Regions from separate parts of the Bacillus luti genome, predicted to be linked through region 2. Evidence: riboswitches for the same ligand, from Rfam matches in the RefSeq annotation. Region 2 holds a riboswitch; the other holds the start of a gene.
What was found. A riboswitch is a leader RNA that binds a small molecule or an ion and turns the genes downstream of it on or off. The one in region 2 is predicted to bind cyclic di-AMP.
Positions count from the first base shown of each region.

Region 1: linked by a shared signal. The riboswitch ahead of EUC40_RS16930 (APC family permease) and the one ahead of EUC40_RS22150 (hypothetical protein) in region 2 are both predicted to bind cyclic di-AMP.

Region 1 covers NZ_CP040336.1:3,333,098-3,343,701, reverse strand. The annotation lists gene EUC40_RS16960 (peptide ABC transporter substrate-binding protein) at 1-1,489, shown strand, start outside; gene EUC40_RS16955 (GNAT family N-acetyltransferase) at 1,544-2,074, opposite strand; gene EUC40_RS16950 (Nramp family divalent metal transporter) at 2,303-3,598, opposite strand; gene trhO (oxygen-dependent tRNA uridine(34) hydroxylase TrhO) at 4,093-5,052, shown strand; gene EUC40_RS16940 (hypothetical protein) at 5,261-6,736, opposite strand; gene panE (2-dehydropantoate 2-reductase) at 6,911-7,855, shown strand; gene EUC40_RS27445 (hypothetical protein) at 7,911-8,039, opposite strand; cyclic di-AMP (ydaO/yuaA leader) riboswitch at 8,179-8,325, shown strand; gene EUC40_RS16930 (APC family permease) at 8,470-10,296, shown strand.
Region 2 covers NZ_CP040336.1:4,364,617-4,375,220, reverse strand. The annotation lists gene thiO (glycine oxidase ThiO) at 1-893, shown strand, start outside; gene thiS (sulfur carrier protein ThiS) at 909-1,112, shown strand; gene thiG (thiazole synthase) at 1,115-1,885, shown strand; gene thiF (thiazole biosynthesis adenylyltransferase ThiF) at 1,878-2,897, shown strand; gene thiD (bifunctional hydroxymethylpyrimidine kinase/phosphomethylpyrimidine kinase) at 2,904-3,716, shown strand; cyclic di-AMP (ydaO/yuaA leader) riboswitch at 3,961-4,108, shown strand; gene EUC40_RS22150 (hypothetical protein) at 4,202-4,588, shown strand; gene EUC40_RS22145 (hypothetical protein) at 4,605-4,835, shown strand; cyclic di-AMP (ydaO/yuaA leader) riboswitch at 5,097-5,242, shown strand; gene EUC40_RS22140 (SipW-dependent-type signal peptide-containing protein) at 5,340-5,444, shown strand; gene kdpF (K(+)-transporting ATPase subunit F) at 5,441-5,521, shown strand; gene kdpA (potassium-transporting ATPase subunit KdpA) at 5,541-7,208, shown strand; gene kdpB (potassium-transporting ATPase subunit KdpB) at 7,222-9,312, shown strand; gene kdpC (K(+)-transporting ATPase subunit C) at 9,329-9,910, shown strand; gene kdpDN (KdpD-like non-kinase potassium sensor) at 9,967-10,604, shown strand, end outside.

The sequences.
Region 1 (10,604 bases), 1.0 Mb from region 2:
TCCTTCTCTTGATACTGCGAAAACGATGGATGGTACATCAGCACACATTATGCAAAACATATTTGAAGGGTTGTATGTATTAGATGATCAAGATCAGCCTATTCCAGCAGTAGCAAAATCGTTTAAAAGAAGTGAAGATGGTAAAAAATATACATTTGATTTGCGTAAAGATGCAAAATGGTCAAATGGAGACAGTGTGACAGCAAATGATTTTATGTTTGCATGGAAACGTGCAATTAGCCATGAAACAGCGTCTCAATATGCGTCCATGCTCTTTTACGTGAAAAACGCGAAAGAGATCAATAAGGGAACAATGCCTCTTGATGCACTTGGGGTTAAAGTTATAAATGATTATAAGTTAGAAGTGGAACTAGAGCAGCCAATTCCTTACTTTTTACAGCTGCTAGCATTACCTATATATTTACCACAGCATGAATCATTTTTGAAAGAACAAGGGAGCAATTATGGGCTTGAACCTAATAATCTCATATATAATGGCCCATTTGTGTTAGAGAAATGGAAGCATGAACAAGAATTTCAATTGAAGAAAAATGATACATATTGGGATGAAAAGAAAGTGAAGTTAGACGAAATAAACTTTCATATTGTAAAAGATACAATGACGGCTGTAAATTTATATGAAGCTGGTGATTTGGACCGAGTACCTATTAATTCACAAGTTGTAGACAAGTATAAAGGGAATAAGGAATTACATATGTCAAGTGATCCTGGAATTGCTATGCTACGTTTTAATGAAACAAATAAAGTGCTAGCAAATAAGAAAGTGCGTCAATCAATTTCACTCGCTTTAAATAAAGAGGATTTCGTTGCTCACTTTATTAATAACGGAGCAAAACCTGCAAGTGGACTTGTACCAGTCGGTCATATAAATGAAAAGACTGGCAAAGATTTTAGAAAAGAAAACGGAGATCTTTCTTCATATGATTTACAAACTGCGAAAAAAGTTTGGGAAGAAGCGAAAAAAGAACTTGGAGTAGAGCAAGTAAACCTTGAGTTTTTAACGTTTGAACAAGATAACGCAAAACGTATGGCAGAATATATAAAAGGTGACTTAGAAAAGAATTTGCAAGGACTCACGCTACAAATTAAACAACAGCCATTTAAACAAAAGTTACAGTTAGAACAAACAGGTGATTACGATATAACTATGGCAAATTGGGGACCTGACTATAAAGACCCAATTAGTTATTTAGAACTATTTACGACGGGTAATCCGAATAATAAAATGAGTTACTCTAATCCTCGTTACGATGAATTAATAAAGAAAGCGAAAAATGAGCTAGTACTAGATTCGGAAAAACGCTGGGAAGTGTTGCGAGAAGCTGAGCAGGTCTTATTAGAAGATGCAGCTGTTGCACCGCTTTATCATATTGGTTCAGCTTATGTACAAAAGGATTACGTAAAAGGAATTGAAAAGCATCAATTTGGTGGTGTTTATACTTATAAGAATGCTTATATCACTAATTAATAAATTCAAAAAACCTTACTTTTTAAAAGTAAGGTTTTTTACGCATAAATTTTATTAAACTGATTTTAATAAAGCATAAAAATTTGTGTCATAGGGAATATCATCTTGATACATATAATTTTTTAGAACGCCTTCTTTTTCAAAGCCTAGTTTTAATAGCACTTTATTTGATGCTTCATTTTCAAGAAAGACAATTGCCCCAATACGTTTTAAATGAAGGGTGTGAAAACCATATGATATAACTTCAGAAACCGCCTCAGTAGCATATCCATTTCCCCAGTGTTCAGGAAAAAAGGCATAACTTATATTGGCTCGTTTATGCTCAGAAGACCAATCGTGAAAACCGATTGTTCCAATAAGCTCTTTCGTATCTTTTAATTCGATGCCCCATTTTATACCGTGTCTTGCATTGTAACTTAATTTAAAATTATTAAGGATTTGTTTTACTTGATCAATATCCTGTAATGGTTTTTGGCCATAATAGCGCAGTACATCAGTATTAGAAAAGCATTTTAGTATACCTGGTGCATCTTCTTCGGTAAGTTCTCGTAGAATGAGTCGATCGGTTTTCAATATAGGAAACATGCTTTCACTCCATTTCTTCTGAAACTAGAATGTATTGTTATTATATAATTTAATCTGAAAATAAAGATTATTCAAGGTGTAATGAAGTTATTGTCTTAAAATAGACCATAGAATATATTTTGAAAAGGTGTTGGGATGTGAAGGGTGTCGAAAGTTTTTTAAAAGAGTGTATACAAATAATGAATTGAAAAAGGGTATTCCAAATTGAATTTGGAATACCCTTTTTCATTACCCTACAAATGTTTGATACAACAAGAAAATATTTAAAACGATAACAAGTGCAGCAATGATCCACGCGATGAGTGTTGTAATACGATGGTTGACGAGTGCACCCATTATTTTTTTATTACTTGTAAACATAATAAGTGGTACTAATGCAAAAGCAATACCGAATGATAAGACAACTTGGCTCATTACGAGAGCGTAAGTTGGATTCACGCCTAAAGCAATAATAACGAGAGGTGGAATCATTGTTATAAATCGGCGTAAATATAACGGAATATGCATGCGAATAAATCCTTGCATAATAATATCACCTGACATCGTACCGACAGAAGAGCTAGATAATCCGGCTGTTAAAAGTCCAACTCCAAATAAAGCAGCTGATACTGGCCCAACTAAGTTACTAAATTGGTTGAAAGCAACATCAAGGTCTTCGACGTGTAAGCCGTTTTTAAAGAATAGTGCAGCTGCTACTATTAACATACTTGCATTAATTGCTCCAGCGATAACCATTGCGATAATAATATCAATAAACTCGAAGCGGAAAATCTTTTTCTTTTGTTCATCATTTGTTCCGACTACGCGGCGCTGCGTTAAGGCGGAATGTAAATAAATTGCGTGCGGCATTACTGTCGCACCTAAAATACCAGCTGCCAGAAGAATACTATCTACACCTTGGAATTTTGGAATGAAAAGTCCTGAAAGAAGAGGACTTAATTCGGGTTTTGCGTAAAAGACTTGTACACCAAAAGCGATAACAACGATAAAAATCATTCCTGTTATGATAGCCTCTAATGGACGGAAGCCTCTGCGCTGAAATTCAAGAATAATAAATGATCCAACTGCTGTAATTAAGGCGGCAGGTAACATTGGAATGCCGAATAATAAGTACAATCCGAGCGCTGCGCCAATAAATTCAGCTAAATCAGTAGCCATAATAACGAGTTCGCCTTGTATCCATAAACCGATGGATACAGGTTTTGGGAAGTTTTCTCGAGCAATTTCAGGAAGGTTGCGTCCAGTAGCAATTCCTAATTTAGCGGATAGAGTTTGAATTAATACAGCCATTAAATTAGATGCGAGTATTACCCAAAGTAATAAATAACCATACTGTGATCCAGCCGCGATATTTGTAGCAAAGTTCCCGGGATCAATATAAGCAACTGATGCGATAAAAGCAGGTCCTAAGAATGGTAACAGTCTTTTTAAGCCTTTCGTTTGTCCGCTTAACGCTAAATGGGCGGATTGAACGGTTGTACTTTGAGAAGGGACTTGTTCGTCTTTTGATATATCTTTATTCATAGTAGTGTTCCCCTTTGAAATGTTAACTTGATGAAATTATTGTATTTATTCTCATGTATTATTTCAATACATTTAAATATATTATGTGTCATTTTCATTTGAACATGAAAGTTTCCTTAATGCAAATTATATGACTGTGCGCAAAGAATGGTGTAATAATGCAAAAATATTTTGGGAGTTTATGGTCGCTGAATAAAGGAGAAGATAATAAATTAGAGGGTTGTTTTTGAAATTTATGTGAACATACAGCCTATATTACAGCATATTAATTGATGGAAATGAAATTGTATGATATATAATATATTGGGATTGCAACATAACCGTAGTGTTTTGTTCTGTGATCTTGTTTTTATTTTTGTTAACTTATAGAAAAAATTGTAAATAGAAGAAAATAGGCTACGTACAATTTTGTATATATTTTCTTATTATATATGTTTTGATATGAACGTTAACTTATACATGATTTTAAAATTTAGATAGGTGGTAGAAATACATTGGCAACTACAAAACCATATAGAGTATTACTATATTACATGTACACAACAATTGAAAACCCAGAAGAATTCGCTGCAGAGCATTTAGAATTTTGTAATTCACTTGAGTTAAAAGGAAGAATCCTTGTAGCTAAAGAAGGTATTAACGGAACTTGTTCTGGTACTGTAGAACAAACAGAGAAATACATGGAAGCAATGAACAACGATCCACGCTTTGACGGTATCGTATTTAAAATAGATGAAGAAGAAGGACACGCATTCAAGAAAATGCACGTACGTCCTCGTCCAGAATTAGTTACACTTCGTCTAGAAGATGACATTAACCCACACGAAATAACTGGGAAGTATTTAGAGCCAAAAGATTTTTATGAAGCAATGAAACAAGAAGATACAGTTATCATTGATGCACGAAATGATTATGAGTTTGATTTAGGTCACTTTAAAGGGGCGATTAAACCTGATATCGAATCATTCCGTGAATTACCAGACTGGATTAGAGAAAATAAAGAAACACTTGAAGGTAAAAAGATTTTAACTTACTGTACAGGCGGAATTCGTTGTGAGAAATTCTCTGGTTGGTTAGTTCGTGAAGGTTACGAAGATGTAAGTCAGCTTCACGGCGGAATTGTAACGTACGGAAAAGATCCAGAAGTACAAGGTGAGCTTTGGGATGGACAATGTTACGTGTTCGATGAGCGTATCGCTGTACCAGTAAACCAAAAAGAACATGTTATTGTTGGTAAAGACCACTTTACAGGTGAACCTTGTGAGCGCTATGTAAACTGTTCAAATCCAGAATGTAATAAGAAGATTTTATGTTCTGAAGAAAACGAAGCGAAATATTTACGTGCATGTTCTCATGAGTGTCGTGTAAGCCCACGTAACCGCTACGTAATACAACATGAATTAACTGAAGAGCAAGTAGCAACTGCATTAGAGAAGATTGAAGCAGGGAAGTAAGTGGAATTCGTGTAATAAAAAAGGGTACTCCAAACTTCGTGTTGGAGTACCCTTTTTATATTGTTCGGTTCTGCTTTTTGTCGGTAAGTCGATATATTATAAAAATCGCTGATATATTTCGAGTTGCGCTGATATATCTTAAAAATCGCTGATAATAATTTCATTTACTGAATCCAGCCACGTATTTGTAATTTGAAAATAACCTTCTTTACTTCTTATCATTTTTCTCTTTCACAGCAGAAAGTACAGTTTGTTTTACCCATGCTTTTCTTCGTTTATGTTGTTGACTCCATTGGTATAAACTTTGCGCACCTAAAATAAGTGAAATGACGATGCCGCTAATTGCTATTAAAAGTGCGAAGAATTCCAGTGGCGACGATATTTTGTTTGAGTCGGTGTTTCTTAAAAGGTCGATCATAGTAAATCCTAACATTTGGCCTACTACAGAGTAGAGCGTTAAAATTAATAGTAAAAGGCTATCTTTTTTAGAGGCGACGTTTTCTTGATATTTAAACAAACTATCAAGATTTTGTTTTGCATTTGAGTATAGTACTTCAATGTTAAATAGGTTTCTTAAGCGGAAGAAAATATCTTCACTCTGTGATTGGGATACTAGCTCTAAAGAAAAGTAATTCGCTGTGAATGAATTGATTGAATAAATTAATTTTTCTATTTCATTTGTATCTTGTTCAATATTTAATTCAGCATAAGCGTTTGCCATTTTCAATAAAACAATTTTATGAAATAGATTTAATAATAAAGCGTAATAAAACTCCCCATACATTTGACTCGCAAGTTTAGTAAATTCGCGTTCTCCTTCATTTGTTACACATGTGAATATATGTTCTTCCATTATGAAATAGCGATTCGGAGCCCATCTTTGGTAAGCGTGTTGTTTTAAATAATCATGAATATAAGGCAGATTATTTGCACTCACATATGCCTTGCCATCACTTGTTAACCCGGAAAGACTAGAAGTACGATAAACATCCACTTCATTCAGTTCCATATCTTCTTTTATAGATAATAAAGTTTGTACGTACATTCGCTGATCTTCAAAGAAAGGAAAGGTTTGAAAGTAAGAACTTCTTAATCTCTTCTTCTCAAAGAAATCTGTTATGCCATGAAATAAATAACCAAAAATGAATCTTTCCACTTGGGAATACTTTTTTCCATTGCATTCAATACAAATAGTCTCGTTTGTATCATTTTTAGTTTCAAGTACACGGAAACGGGCCGCAAATTCAATTGCTTCTGATAATGTCATGTTTGGAGCGGTTTCTACTTCTGTCCGAATTGTTAAGAAGCCAAGCTCATAAGGACAAAGTGTTACGTCAATAGAATGAATGTTGAATGGAACGGAAATAAGATTTGTTGTTAAATGTCCAGTTAAGTTAAGATCTTTAGAATAGCGCTGCAATCCTTTTTGATGCTCTGAGTGAGGAAAGAGTATTTTATTTGTAAATGAAAGATAATATGCTTCCATATTTTGATGTGAAACTTGAAACTTTCCGTAGTATGTATTTTCATTTTCAAGATGATCGAGTCGAAAAGGGTGAAAATCATTTTTCTGTAAGAAAGGGAACATATTTTGTTCATATCCAGTTTTAAAAGAAAACGGGAATATAAATTGAAATATAGCTGTTGTTACATCTTTTTCCTCGATTGTTTGTATTGCCTCCATTTACTTTGTTTCCTTTCATATATGCTATAAAAACAACATGCCCAAATTCATTTGAAAATAACCACTGTTTTATACTTGATTAAGAATGAAAATTCTGCTTATTTAGTGAGGGACATGTATAATGTTATGTATACGAAATGTTATAAAATTGTATTTTGAAAAGGGGGATGTTGTATGCGTATTTTAGTATTAGGAGCGGGTGGCGTCGGAGGATTTTTTGGTGGCCGATTAGTCGAAAAAGGGGAAGATGTTACGTTTCTTGTTCGCAGTAAAAGAAAACAGCAATTAGAGGGAACGGGACTTGTTATTCGTAGTGTGAACGGGGATTTTTCCTTTCAACCGAAATTAATAACGAAAGAAGATCGAACTTTTCCGTTTGATGTTATTTTATTCTCAACAAAAGCGTATCACTTAAACGAGGCAATTCAAGATTTGAAGCCGTTTGTAGGTGAAAATACTATGATTATTCCATTGTTAAATGGCATTGCTCATGTATCACTATTACAAAAAGAATTTGGCGTGGAAAAAGTGATTGGCGGTTTATGCTTTATCGAGACGACGCTAAACGATCAAGGAGAAATTGTACAAACTAGCGCTGCCAATAGACTTGTGTTTGGAGAAATGAAGTCTCAAGATTCAGAGAGAATACAGCATATCGCTAGAGCATTTGCAGGTACGAAATCTAGTTTTGTTTTAAGTGAAAATATTATGCAAGATATGTGGCATAAATATTTATTTATTACTGTAATGTCAGGTGTGACAACATTAATGCGTGCACCAATAGGACCGATCCGTGAAAGCGAAGGTGGACACGATTTTATCCGAAACTTATTTAAAGAATGTGTGCAAATTATGAGATATATTGGGGCACCACTTAAGGATGATATTACAAAGGAACATATGAAAACAATTGATAAAATTTCATATGATATGAAGTCATCGATGCAGCGTGATATGGAAAAAGGTTCGCCTATTGAAGGGAACCACTTACAAGGGTACTTACTAGATGTAGCAGAACAATTTTCTACAGAAGCACCATTATTAGGAGCAGTATATCAAAATTTGAAAGTGTATGAAGAAATGACCTTTAACAGATCAGCGATACAATTGGATGTATGAAAAAATAAAAAAGAAAGCAATATATAAGTGTATTGCTTTCTTTTTTTATGACAAATTATTTATTTCTTTTCGTTCTATCTGTCAAATTTATTTCCTGTTCACGTTTACCGTATAATTGATTAATTTCATTTGCTAACGCATCTAAATAGGAATCGGAAAAAATAGGCTTCTTTTCTTTAGACATATGAGTCTCCTTTATCGATTTTTTAGTATTCATTATGTATATTTACCGGCGGATTATGCGCAATCATTTTAATTTTTTCTTTTTCAAAATTTTTGTTTACATTTTGAAAATAAAGGAGTATTATAATCCACAGTTTCAATTTTCTAAATCGCTGAAACCGCATGGTACGGGGGACCCGTTCTTACGGATTAATTCTTAATCCAATGGGGTGAATCCTTGAAAAAGGTAGGGCTACTCATAGGCCCGAATCCGACAGCTAACCTCGTAAGCGTTATATTGAGAAGGAAGGTGGAGCTTGTGCGACAAAAAAAATAATGTCTACAAGTCTATTTCGCTATGGCTTGTAGACATTTTTTGTTTTCCGAAGAAATGGTTTACTGGCTGTAACAAGCAGAATCGTTCGTACAAAATTATTGGAGAGTGGACAGCTGTGGTTTCATCTATTAAAAGATTTTTAATTGGAAGGCCGTTAAAATCAACTGAGTTAGGAGAGCAAAAGCTTAATAAAACGAAGGCACTAGCCATTCTATCTTCTGACGCATTGTCATCAGTTGCATATGGTCCAGAGCAAATATTAATTGCACTAGCAGGTCTTGGAGCAATCGCTTATTGGTATTCTATTCCGATAGCTGTTGGGGTATTAGTATTATTGACAGCCCTTATTTTATCTTATCGCCAAATTATTTTTGCTTATCCGCATGGCGGGGGCGCATATGTTGTATCAAAAGAAAATTTAGGGATGAATCCAGGCTTAATTGCTGGAGGATCTTTATTAGTCGATTATATTTTAACGGTTGCGGTAAGTGTGTCTGCAGGTACAGATGCGCTAACATCTGCTTTTCCTAGTTTACATGCACATAATGTAATCATTGCGATTATATTTGTTATATTTATTACCATCTTAAATTTAAGAGGCGTAACGGAATCAGCTTCTGTTTTAGCATATCCGGTTTATTTATTCGTTTTAGCACTATTTATATTAATTGGTGTAGGGATATACAATATTTTAACGGGTCACGTTTCACCAACTTTACACACGCCGATTGGAACACCAGTTGCAGGAATTAGTTTGTTCTTACTGTTACGAGCATTTGCATCAGGTAGTTCTGCTTTAACAGGGGTTGAGGCGATCTCAAACGCAATTCCAAACTTTAAAGATCCTGCACCAAACAATGCAGCAAAAACATTGCTTGCAATGGGTGCATTACTTGCAGTTTTATTTTCAGGAATTGTTTTCTTAGCTTATTATTACGGAATTACTCCAAGTAAGGAAGTAACAGTTGTTTCACAAATTGCTGAACAAACATTTGGACGTAATTTCATGTACTATTTTATACAAGGTACAACTGCTTTAATATTAATTCTTGCTGCAAACACAGGATATTCTGCATTTCCGTTATTAGCAGTTAACCTTGCAAAAGATAAGTTCATACCGAGAATGTTTACGATTAGAGGAGACCGCTTAGGTTACTCAAACGGTATTATTATACTTGGAATCGCTTCAATTATTTTAATTGTAGCTTTCCAAGGGCAAACAGAACATTTAATTCCGTTATATGCAGTAGGTGTATTTATTCCATTTACACTTTCTCAAAGTGGTATGGTATTAAAATGGCTTCGTGAAAAACCAGAAGGATGGGCTTTAAGATTAACGGTCAATTTAATTGGTGCAGTCATTAGTTTTATCGTAATGAGCATGTTCTTTTTAACTAAATTTGCACAAGTTTGGTCAATTCTTATTTTCTTACCTGCTATCATCTTCTTGTTCCACCGAATTAAGAAGCATTATGATGCAGTAGGAGACCAACTAAGTTTAAAAACTTGTGAGCGAATTGTTCCGATTGAAGGAAATGTAATTGTCGTTCCTGTAGCTGGTATGACACATGTAGTAGAAAATTCATTAAACTATGCGAAATCTCTTTCAGCAGATCAAGTTATCGCTGTATATGTTGCTTTTGATAGAGAAGAGGAAAAGAAATTTGAAGAGAAATGGAAGAAGTGGCAACCTGAAGTAAGGCTTGTTACATTACATTCTCATTATAGAAGTATTATTCAGCCGTTAACTAAATTTATTGATACAGTACAATATAAAGCGAGTGAATCAAATTACCGAGTTACTGTAGTTATACCACAGTTCATTCCGAAAAAAGGTTGGCATAACATTCTTCATAATCAATCTAGTTTACTCATTCGTGCGTATTTACTCTATAAGCGAAATGTTGTTATTACGACAGTTCCATATCATTTGAAAAAGTAAGAAGATTTTTAGGGATAGCTTCAAGAAATTGAAGCTATCCCTTTTATGTATATGCTATGCATAATTGCATATGAGTTAAAAAGATATATTGATATAATTTTTGTGTCTATGAGTAAGTAGAGGTTTTTCTTGTGATATATGGATATTTCAATTGAAAAAGTGAAGCGGATTATATTTTGAAATAAAGACATGGAAGCTTGAAAATAAAGGGAATGAAAATACTTCTTTACGTTATATAAATAGCTGTGTTTAAATGACCTTACAGTACAAAACTTACATGAAAGCAAACCGAAATTTCATATTTACGC
Region 2 (10,604 bases):
TCCCACAACTTGCAACAGCTTTACGTGAAAAGACGGGTATTGATATTGGATATGAGGAAAAAGGAATATATCGCATTGCCCAAAATGAAGGTGAGAAGGAAAGAATTCTTCACATTATGGATTGGCAGCAGAAAACAGGTGAGGATTCCTATTTTCTAACAGGAGACCATTTACGAGAAAAAGAGCCATTTCTATCCGAATCAATTATCGGAGCGGTATATTATCCGAAAGATGGTCACGTTATTGCACCAGAGCTTACGAAAGCATTTGCACAGTCTGCAGCCATTTCCGGTGCTGATATATATGAACAGACAGAGGTACTTGATATTCGTATTGAAAATAATAAAGTGACTGGAATTGTTACGAGCGAAGGTATTATCACGTGCGAGAAAGTCGTTATTGCAGGAGGTTCATGGAGCACGAAGCTACTAGGACATTTTCATCACGATTGGGGTACATATCCAGTTAAAGGAGAAGTCGTTGCAGTAAGAAGCAGGAAGCCACTATTGAAAGCTCCTATTTTCCAAGAAAGATTTTATATCGCACCGAAACGTGGTGGTCGTTATGTAATAGGGGCAACGATGCATCCTCATACGTTCAATAAAACTGTGCAGCCAGAAAGTATTACTTCTATATTAGAGCGTGCTTATACAATATTGCCGGCTTTAAAAGAGGCAGAGTGGGAAAGTACATGGGCTGGATTAAGGCCACAATCGAATCATGAAGCTCCTTATATGGGAGAGCATGAAGAAATAAAAGGTTTATATGCTTGTACTGGGCATTATCGAAACGGTATTTTATTAAGCCCTGTTTCTGGTCAGTATATGGCTGATTTAATAGAAGGAAAGCAGGAGAATCACTTGCTAGATTCATTGCTTTCTAAAACGGTTTAGAAGGGGGATGGAAGTTTGAATTTAAAAATTAATGGTAACCAAATGGAAGTGCCAGCGAGTGTGAAAACAGTAGCTGAGCTACTTATACATTTAGAGTTAGATAACAGAATTGTTGTAGTAGAGCGTAATAAAGATATTTTACAAAAAGATGATCATACAGATACATCTGTTTTTGATGGAGACCAAATTGAGATTGTAACTTTCGTAGGAGGCGGTTGATTATGTTAAACATTGGACCATTTTCATTTCAGTCTAGACTTTTATTAGGAACAGGTAAATTCCCTAATTTTGATGTACAGCAAAAGGCAATTGATGTATCTGAGGCTGAGGTTTTAACGTTCGCAGTACGTCGTATGGATATTTTTGACGCGAAGCAACCAAATTTATTAGAGAAACTTGATATAAAAAAATATACGTTACTACCGAATACAGCAGGGGCAAAAAATGCTGAAGAAGCTGTTCGAATTGCAAAATTAGCAAAAGCTTCAGGACTTTGTGACATGATAAAAGTAGAAGTTATTGGTGATGATAGAACGTTACTACCTGATCCGGTAGAAACATTGAGAGCATCTGAAATGTTACTAGAAGAAGGGTTTATCGTACTTCCGTACACATCTGATGACGTTGTACTAGCACGTAAATTACAAGAATTAGGTGTGCATGCAATTATGCCAGGAGCATCACCAATTGGCTCAGGTCTTGGTATTGTAAATCCGTTAAATTTAAGTTTCATTATTGAACAAGCGACGGTACCAGTTATCGTTGATGCTGGTATCGGTAGCCCAGCTGATGCGGCATTTGCGATGGAATTAGGAGCAGATGGTGTGTTATTAAATACAGCGGTGTCTGGTGCGAAAGACCCTATTAAAATGGCACAGGCAATGAAATTAAGTATTGAAGCAGGACGTTTAGGATTTGAAGCAGGTCGTATTGCTCGCAAACGTTGTGCAACTGCAAGTAGTCCTTTAGAAGGAATGAGCGTAGTTGAATAATCGATATTCTCGCCAAGAACTATTTTCTCCAATTGGAGAAGAAGGACAACAAAAAATAAGAGAAAAGCATGTACTCATTATTGGTGCGGGTGCACTAGGTAGTGCAAATGCAGAAATGTTTGTAAGAGCAGGCGTTGGCACAGTAACGATTGTTGACCGGGATTATGTCGATTGGAGTAATTTACAAAGGCAGCAATTGTATGCAGAGAGTGATGTAGAAAATAACCTTCCAAAGGCTGTAGCGGCAAAGAAACGTCTAGAAGAGATTAATAGTGAAGTAAGAGTAGAAGCTCTCGTTCAAGATGTAACAGCTGAAGAGCTAGAAGAACTCGTTATAAACGTTGATGTAATAATTGATGCGACTGATAATTTTGAAACACGTTTTATTGTGAATGATATAGCGCAAAAATATTCTATTCCATGGATTTACGGGGCATGTGTAGGGAGTTACGGCCTTTCTTACACCATTCTTCCTAGTAAAACGCCATGTTTATCTTGTTTATTACAATCGATTCCGCTTGGCGGAGCGACATGTGATACAGCGGGCATTATATCGCCTGCTGTATCTCTTGTCGTTTCTCATCAAGTAACGGAAGCTCTGAAACTGTTAGTAGAAGACTATGAATCGCTTCGAGATGGACTTGTGTCGTTTGATGTATGGAAAAATGAATATTCATGTATGAATGTGCAAAAGCTCCGTAAGCATAATTGTCCTTCGTGCGGAGAAAATGCATTATATCCTTATTTAAATAAAGAAAACACATCGAAAACAGCAGTTTTATGCGGGAGAAATACAGTTCAAATTAGACCACCTTATAAAGAGGATATGGATTTTGAACGATACAAAGAGTTGCTGAATGATCGTGTGAAGGATTTAAATGTAAATCCATATTTATTATCATTTTCTGTGGAAGACAAGAGATTAGTTGCTTTTAAAGATGGTCGTGTACTTGTACATGGAACGAAAGATATAAGTGAAGCAAAAACAATTTATCATCGCTATTTTGGATAGAAAAGGATGAGTGGGATGAAAGTAAATAAAGCTTTAACAATTGCAGGATCTGATAGTGGCGGCGGTGCCGGCATTCAAGCAGATTTAAAAACATTCCAAGAGCTTGGTGTGTACGGGATGACGGCTATTACGGCAATTACTGCTCAAAATACGCTTGGCGTGCAAGGGGTATATCCTGTTCCGTTAGAAGGTATTACGGAACAGCTGAATTCAATTGGTACGGATTTAACACCAGATGCTGTGAAACTAGGAATGTTATTTAGCAGTGAAATTATTCAAATTGTGGCAGAACAGATTAAGAAATTTGGCTGGAATAATATTGTACTAGACCCAGTTATGATTGCTAAGGGCGGTGCGTCATTATTACAGCAAGAAGCAGTACAAGCATTAAAAGAATATTTATTACCAGTAGCAACTGTTATAACGCCGAATGTTCCTGAAGCAGAAGTGTTAACTGGGATGGAGATTCATAATATTGAAGATAGTAAGGAAGCTGCGAAGGTATTGCACGAATTAGGTGCTAAATACGTGCTTATGAAGGGCGGACACGCAGAGTATCAAGGGAATGAAGTAATTGATTTACTCTTTGATGGAGAAGAGTTTATTGAATTTAGAAGTGAACGAATTCCTTCGAAACAAACGCACGGAAGTGGCTGTACATTCGCGTCTGCAGTTACAGCTGGACTTGCGAAAGGATACTCGATGGAAGAGGCAGTTCAAGAAGCGAAACGATTTATTAGTATAGCAATTGAAAATCCGTTGAATATCGGTAGTGGTCATGGACCGACGAATCATTTTGCGTATAAAGTGAAACTATAATCAGTGTGGGGGGTTCATCCCCTACTGATGATTAGTTGAACCAATCGGGCGTTTACGGGCAGTTGATCTGCCACCTAACTTCTTTGCTCCAGCCGAATTTTGAGGTGGAAGTTTTACTGCCCGTTAATGCGGGATAAAGTGAATAAAACGAGTGTGTAGGTAAGTAAAAAGTCAGTTTTATAACTGGCTTTTTTTCTGTTTACTTTTTCCAAATATAGGAGTAATATATCAGCCAGAATATATTTTTTGTAATACGCTGAGTCCAATTATATGGAGCGGAGGAACCAATTTGTGCAGTGTCACTTGGGGTGAATCTTTCAATTTTGAAAGTAGGGCTACTCTCAAAGTCCGAATCCGACAGCTAACTTCGTAAGCGTCTTGAGAGAGGACGGTGCCATGATGGATACATCACTTCATCGATCTGATTAGTATAGGGGAATATCAATCTATGCTTGGGTTCTTTTATGCTAAGGAGGATGAGGTACATGGAACTAACACTTATTTGTGTTGGAGAAGAAAGCAAGGTAAATAGTTTAATAGATTTAGTAGCCTTTCAACATGAGTTAATTATTTTTACAGCAAATGAAGAGATAGCGGCTGAAGTGAGGAATTGTGGGTTTGACTGGACGTATAGTTGTAGTAAAGAGCAGGATTTTACTAGTATTTGTGAGTGTATTAAGAAGGTGATTTTACTAGGGGATGAGCTTCCAATCATTAGTTTCTTTACAGAACACATTCGCTTTTCTTTTCAAGCACCTATTACTGTTGTTACAAGGAATAAACGATATCCAGCGAGGCTCTATGAAGCAATTGGAGCTACATTTGTCGTGTTTACGAATTGTGATAATATTGCTTTTTTATTTTTTGAATAGGGTGGGGGAAAAGAAGATGAAGGTGTTGTTACTAGGAGATATAGCGAATCGTTGGGCAGTATCGGTAGATCGAGTTCAAGAATTGGTGGTGCTCGATCCTATTTTTCCAAGGCCATATATCATATTGCCATCGAAAGATGCTTTATATTTAAAAACAGATGTTATCGAATATGAGCAGCTCCATTCAGAATTGTCACAAGTTTATATTCGCGGGAGAAATTTGCGTACATTTTTACGAGGAGACTAAAAGTTGAATGAAAAAAGAGCGAATGCGAAGTGCAACAAGCTATGCACTTCATGTCATTCGCTCTTTTTATTTCGTATTTAAAAGATCATTTCTGTGAAAAATAAAGAAAAGGCGAGAAAATAGATGAAATAATATTAATAATACTCAATGTAAGCGTTTAAATAGATGGATATTTTCTTATTTTCAGTAATTTAGCTCTTTACAAGTAAAAAATAGAGGAGTATATTTACTCTCATAAATCATTCATAAAATTTCCAAAAAAACCTAAAATCGCTGAGTTCCAGAAATGGAGCGGGGGAACCAATTTTGTGCATCGTCACTTGGGGTGAATCTTTCAGTTTTGAAAGTAGGGCTACTCTTTAGGCCCGAATCCGACAGCTAACCTCGTAAGCGTTTAGAGAGGAGGTTTACTTTGTGTTGTTCATTTCGAACACTAAGTAGAGCTTAGTGTTCTTTTTTAATATTTTAATGGAAAATTTTAACAAAAAGAAGTGAGGGATAGTTATGTTAGATGTTGTAATGATCGGGATTTTTGTTGTGTTAGTCGCATCGATGGCAAGTCTTGCGAGTTGGTCAGATAAAGTTGTGAAAGAAGGTAAGCAATCATGATGATTGCCTTATCGGTTATTGTTGCAGCAATTACGGTGTACTTAGTGTATGCATTATTAAATCCGGAAAAGTTTTAATTAGGGGGAGTCATTCATTATGATCTGGGTTGCAGTCGTTATTACAATGCTATTGTTTATTCTTGTGGCAAAGCCAACGGGAATTTATTTAGAGAAAGCCTTTCAAGGTAGTAAAAAGCTAGATAAAGTATTCGGGCCTTTTGAAAAACTTATTTTTAAAATTACGGGTGTAAAAGAATACAATCAAACGTGGAAACAGTACGCACTATCATTAGTTTTATTAAATGGATTTATGATTGTTGTCGTGTATTTCATTTTCAGACTACAAGGAGTATTGCCATTAAATCCAGCACACATTGAAGGAATGGAGCCTACGCTTGCTTTTAATACAGCAATTAGTTTTATGGCTGATACAAACTTACAGCATTATAGCGGTGAAAATGGTTTATCTTATTTATCACAATTAATTGGAATTACATTTTTAATGTTTGCAGCACCAGCAACGACGTTAGCACTCGTTATGGCATTTATAAGAGGACTTGCTGGAAAAGAACTCGGTAACTTTTTCGTTGATTTTACGAGAGCACTAACGAGAGTATTTCTTCCTATCGCATTTATTGCGGCACTATTCTTTGTCGCACTTGGTGTACCACAAACGTTAGACGGGGCAGTTACAGCACAAACAATTGATGGGGCAAAGCAAAGTATATTACGCGGACCTGTTGCATCATTTGTTTCAATTAAGGAACTTGGGAATAACGGTGGTGGATTTTTCGGAGCAAACTCTACACATCCTTTTGAAAACCCAGGACAAATGAGTAATATTTTGCAAATGATGCTTATGATGTTATTGCCAACAGCACTTCCATTTACGTACGGACGAATGGTAGGGAATAAAAAGCAAGGGCGCATCCTTTTTGTTTCACTATTCATGGTGTTTCTACTAGGATTTATAACGATTACGACATCTGAACTAAACGGGAATCCGGCATTAAATGGAATGGGTATTGAACATGTACAAGGAAGTACAGAAGGAAAAGAAGTAAGGTTCGGAACTGTATTCTCTTCTCTTTATGCGACTGTAACGACAGCTGCTGAAACAGGGGCTGTTAATACGATGCACGATACGTTAACACCAATTGGCGGGTTAGTTCCACTTGTAAATATGATGTTAAATACAGTGTATGGCGGCGTTGGAGCAGGTTTTGTGAACATTATTATGTATGCGATTATCGCAGTGTTTATATCTGGGTTAATGGTTGGACGGACACCAGAGTTTTTAGGTAAGAAAATTGAGGGTAAGGAAATGAAATTAATTGCGGTAACAATTTTATTTCATCCATTGCTCATTTTAGGATTTTCAGCATTAGCTCTTTCAACAAGTTTAGGGACGGATGCTATTTCTCATTCCGGTTTCCACGGTTTGACGCAAGTGGTATATGAATATACATCGTCAGCTGCGAATAACGGATCTGGATTTGAAGGATTAGCGGATAATACACCGTTTTGGAATATTACAACTGGTTTAGTTATGTTTTTAGGCCGCTATTTCAGTTTAATTACGATGCTAGCTGTTGCAGCTTCATTGAAAGAAAAGACGGTTGTACCAGAAACAGTCGGAACGTTCCGTACGGATAATAGTTTATTTGGCGGCATTTTCATCGGAACAATTGTAATTGTCGGTGCATTAACATTTTTCCCGATGTTAGTACTCGGTCCAATTGCAGAATTTCTTACATTGAAGTAATGGAGGGTAAATGATGAGACCGGTAGTAGTAAAAGAAAAAAGAGTAAATGAGTCACAAATACATGCTGTAGAAGATGAAGTTAGACAAGCGAAAACGATGGATCGTGATATCGTGATACATGCGATGAAACAATCCTTTGCGAAATTGAGTCCGAAAGTCATGATCAAGAATCCGATTATGTTCGTTGTGGAGATTGGATTTATCATTACGTTCATTTTATCGTTTCTTCCAAGTCGTTCTAGTAGTGTACCAGGATGGTTTAATATAACTGTTTCTCTTATTCTATTATTTACAGTTTTATTTGCTAACTTTGCAGAAGCATTAGCGGAAGGACGGGGGAAAGCACAAGCCGATTCTTTAAAACAGTCGAAGAAAGATGTTTTTGCAAATGTTGTAAAAGAAAATGGAGACATTGTTCAAGTTTCAGCAACGGATCTGAGAAAAGGTGATGTTGTTATTGTAAAACAAGGAGAAATGATTCCAAGTGATGGGGAAGTAATAAAAGGATTAGCGTCTGTCGATGAATCTGCGATTACAGGGGAATCAGCTCCTGTAATAAAAGAAGCGGGTGGTGATTTTTGTTCCGTAACAGGCGGTACGATGGTCGTAAGTGATGAAATTACGATTGTCATTACGAGTAATCCTGGTGAATCATTTATTGATAAAATGATTTCGTTAGTTGAAGGAGCTGCTCGTCAAAAAACGCCGAATGAAATTGCTTTAAATACAGTATTAACGAGTTTAACGCTTATTTTCTTAATCGTTGTTGTGACATTACCGATTTTTACGAACTATTTAGGGTTTCAAATTGATACAGCTGTACTTGTCGCATTGTTAGTTTGTTTAATTCCAACGACAATTGGTGGGTTATTATCAGCAATTGGTATTGCTGGAATGGACCGCGTGACAAAGTTTAACGTGTTAGCAATGTCAGGGAAAGCAGTAGAAGCTGCGGGCGATATTAATACAATTATTTTAGATAAAACGGGTACGATTACTTTCGGGAACCGAATGGCTCATACATTATTACCTGTAGGAAATGAAACGATTGAGCAAGTAGGGAAATGGGCTGCGATTAGTTCAGTTTTAGATGAAACACCAGAAGGTCGATCTGTTATTGAATATGTAAAAACGAAATCTCTATCATATGATAGGGCACTTGCAGAACAAGGTGAATTTGTTCCATTTAAAGCAGAAACGAGAATGAGTGGTGTTGATTTACAGGACGGAACGAAAGTGAGAAAAGGTGCTGTAGGTAGCGTGATTGAATGGGTTAGATCACAAGGTGGAACAATTCCGAAAGATGTAAATCAAAAAGCAGATTTCATTTCAAAAGAGGGCGGAACACCACTTGTCGTTGCAGTGGATAATCGTATTTACGGTTTAATCTATTTAAAAGATACTGTAAAACCTGGTATGCGTGAACGTTTTGAACAGTTGCGCCAAATGGGGATTAAAACGGTTATGTGTACAGGGGATAACCCATTAACAGCGGCAACGATCGCAAAAGAAGCTGGAGTAGATGAGTTTGTTGCTGAGTGTAAACCAGAAGATAAAATTGCTGTTATTAAAGCAGAGCAAGAGAAAGGGAAACTTGTAGCGATGACAGGTGATGGTACAAATGATGCTCCAGCATTAGCGCAGGCGGACGTTGGATTAGCGATGAATAGTGGTACGACAGCTGCGAAAGAAGCAGCGAATATGATTGATTTAGATTCGAACCCAACAAAAATTATTGAGGTTGTAGGAATCGGTAAGCAATTATTAATGACACGTGGTGCGTTAACGACGTTTAGTATTGCGAATGATATCGCAAAATATTTTGCAATCATTCCAGCAATGTTTACACTTGCAATTCCGCAAATGGAAGCATTAAACATTATGAAACTAACATCACCACTGTCAGCGATTTTATCAGCATTAATATTTAATGCAGTTATTATTCCATTACTCATTCCATTGGCGATGAAAGGTATCGCATATAAACCGATGAGTTCGAATGCATTACTTGGCCGAAACCTACTTATTTATGGGCTGGGCGGAGTGATTGTACCGTTCATTGGAATTAAAGTAATTGATATAATTGTCGGCTTGTTCATATAAGGAAGAGGGGAAAAAGATGGCGAAGAAACAAAGTATACTATCACCAATCATCCGTATTACTTTTACATTTTTAGTGTTGTGCGGACTTGTATATCCGCTGATTGTTACTGGTATTGCACAAGCAGTAATGAAGGATAATGCGGATGGAAGTCTAATATATAATGATAAAAATGAAGTGATTGGCTCTAAATTAATCGGTCAAAATTTCACAGATCCACGTTATTTTCATGGGCGTGTCTCTAGTATTGAATATAAAGCAGAAGCGTCTGGTTCAAATAACTATGCACCGTCTAATCCAGATTTAGAGAAACGAGTAGAGAAAAGTATTGAAGAGTGGAAGAAACAAAATCCGAGCGTTCCAGTTACAGAAGTACCGATTGATTTAGTGACAAATTCAGGTTCAGGGCTTGATCCTGACATTAGTCCGAAGGCAGCTTCTGTGCAGGTAGATCGCATCTCGAAAATAACGAATATTCCGAAAGAAACGCTAGATCAATTGATTAAAGATCAAGCGGAAGGTGCGGCACTTGGCTTATTTGGAGAAAACCGCGTGAACGTTTTAAAGCTAAATTTAGAATTACAGAAACTAATGAAATAGTAACAGTGCTACCTCAATCTAACGGATTGAGGTAGCGTTGTTTCGAAAGAAAGGTTGTGATTGTTTTGTATGCGGATGACTATAAACCAACTTTTCAGAGGCGAACACCAGAAGAGTATTTAGAATATATTCGTCAGCAAAATCGCGGGAAGTTAAAGCTATATGTAGGAGCAGCTCCAGGAGTAGGGAAAAGTTATAAAATGCTTTTTGATGCTAGGGAAATGCAAAAAGATGGAACTGATATTGTAATTGGTTTAATTGAAACACATGGCAGAAAAGAGACAGAAGAAGCAATTGCTGATTTAGAAAAAGTACCTTTAAAAGAAATAGAGTATAAAGGGAAAGTGTTTTATGAACTTGATGTGGAAGGAATTATAAAGCGTGCGCCGCAAGTAGTTGTAGTGGATGAACTTGCACATAGTAATATTCCCAGCTCTAAAAATAAGAAGCGTTATATGGATGTACAAGAATTGTTAGAGGCTGGTATATCCGTATTGTCAGCGTTTAATATTCAACATTTAGAAAGTGTTCATGACATTGTAGCTCAAATTACAAATGTAAAAGTAAGAGAACGAATTCCAGACTTTATTTTACAAAAAGCAAATGAAATTCAGCTAGTTGATGCAACGCCGGAAGTACTTCGGAAGAGGTTAATAGACGGAAAGATATATAAAGAAGAAAAAATTCAGCAAAG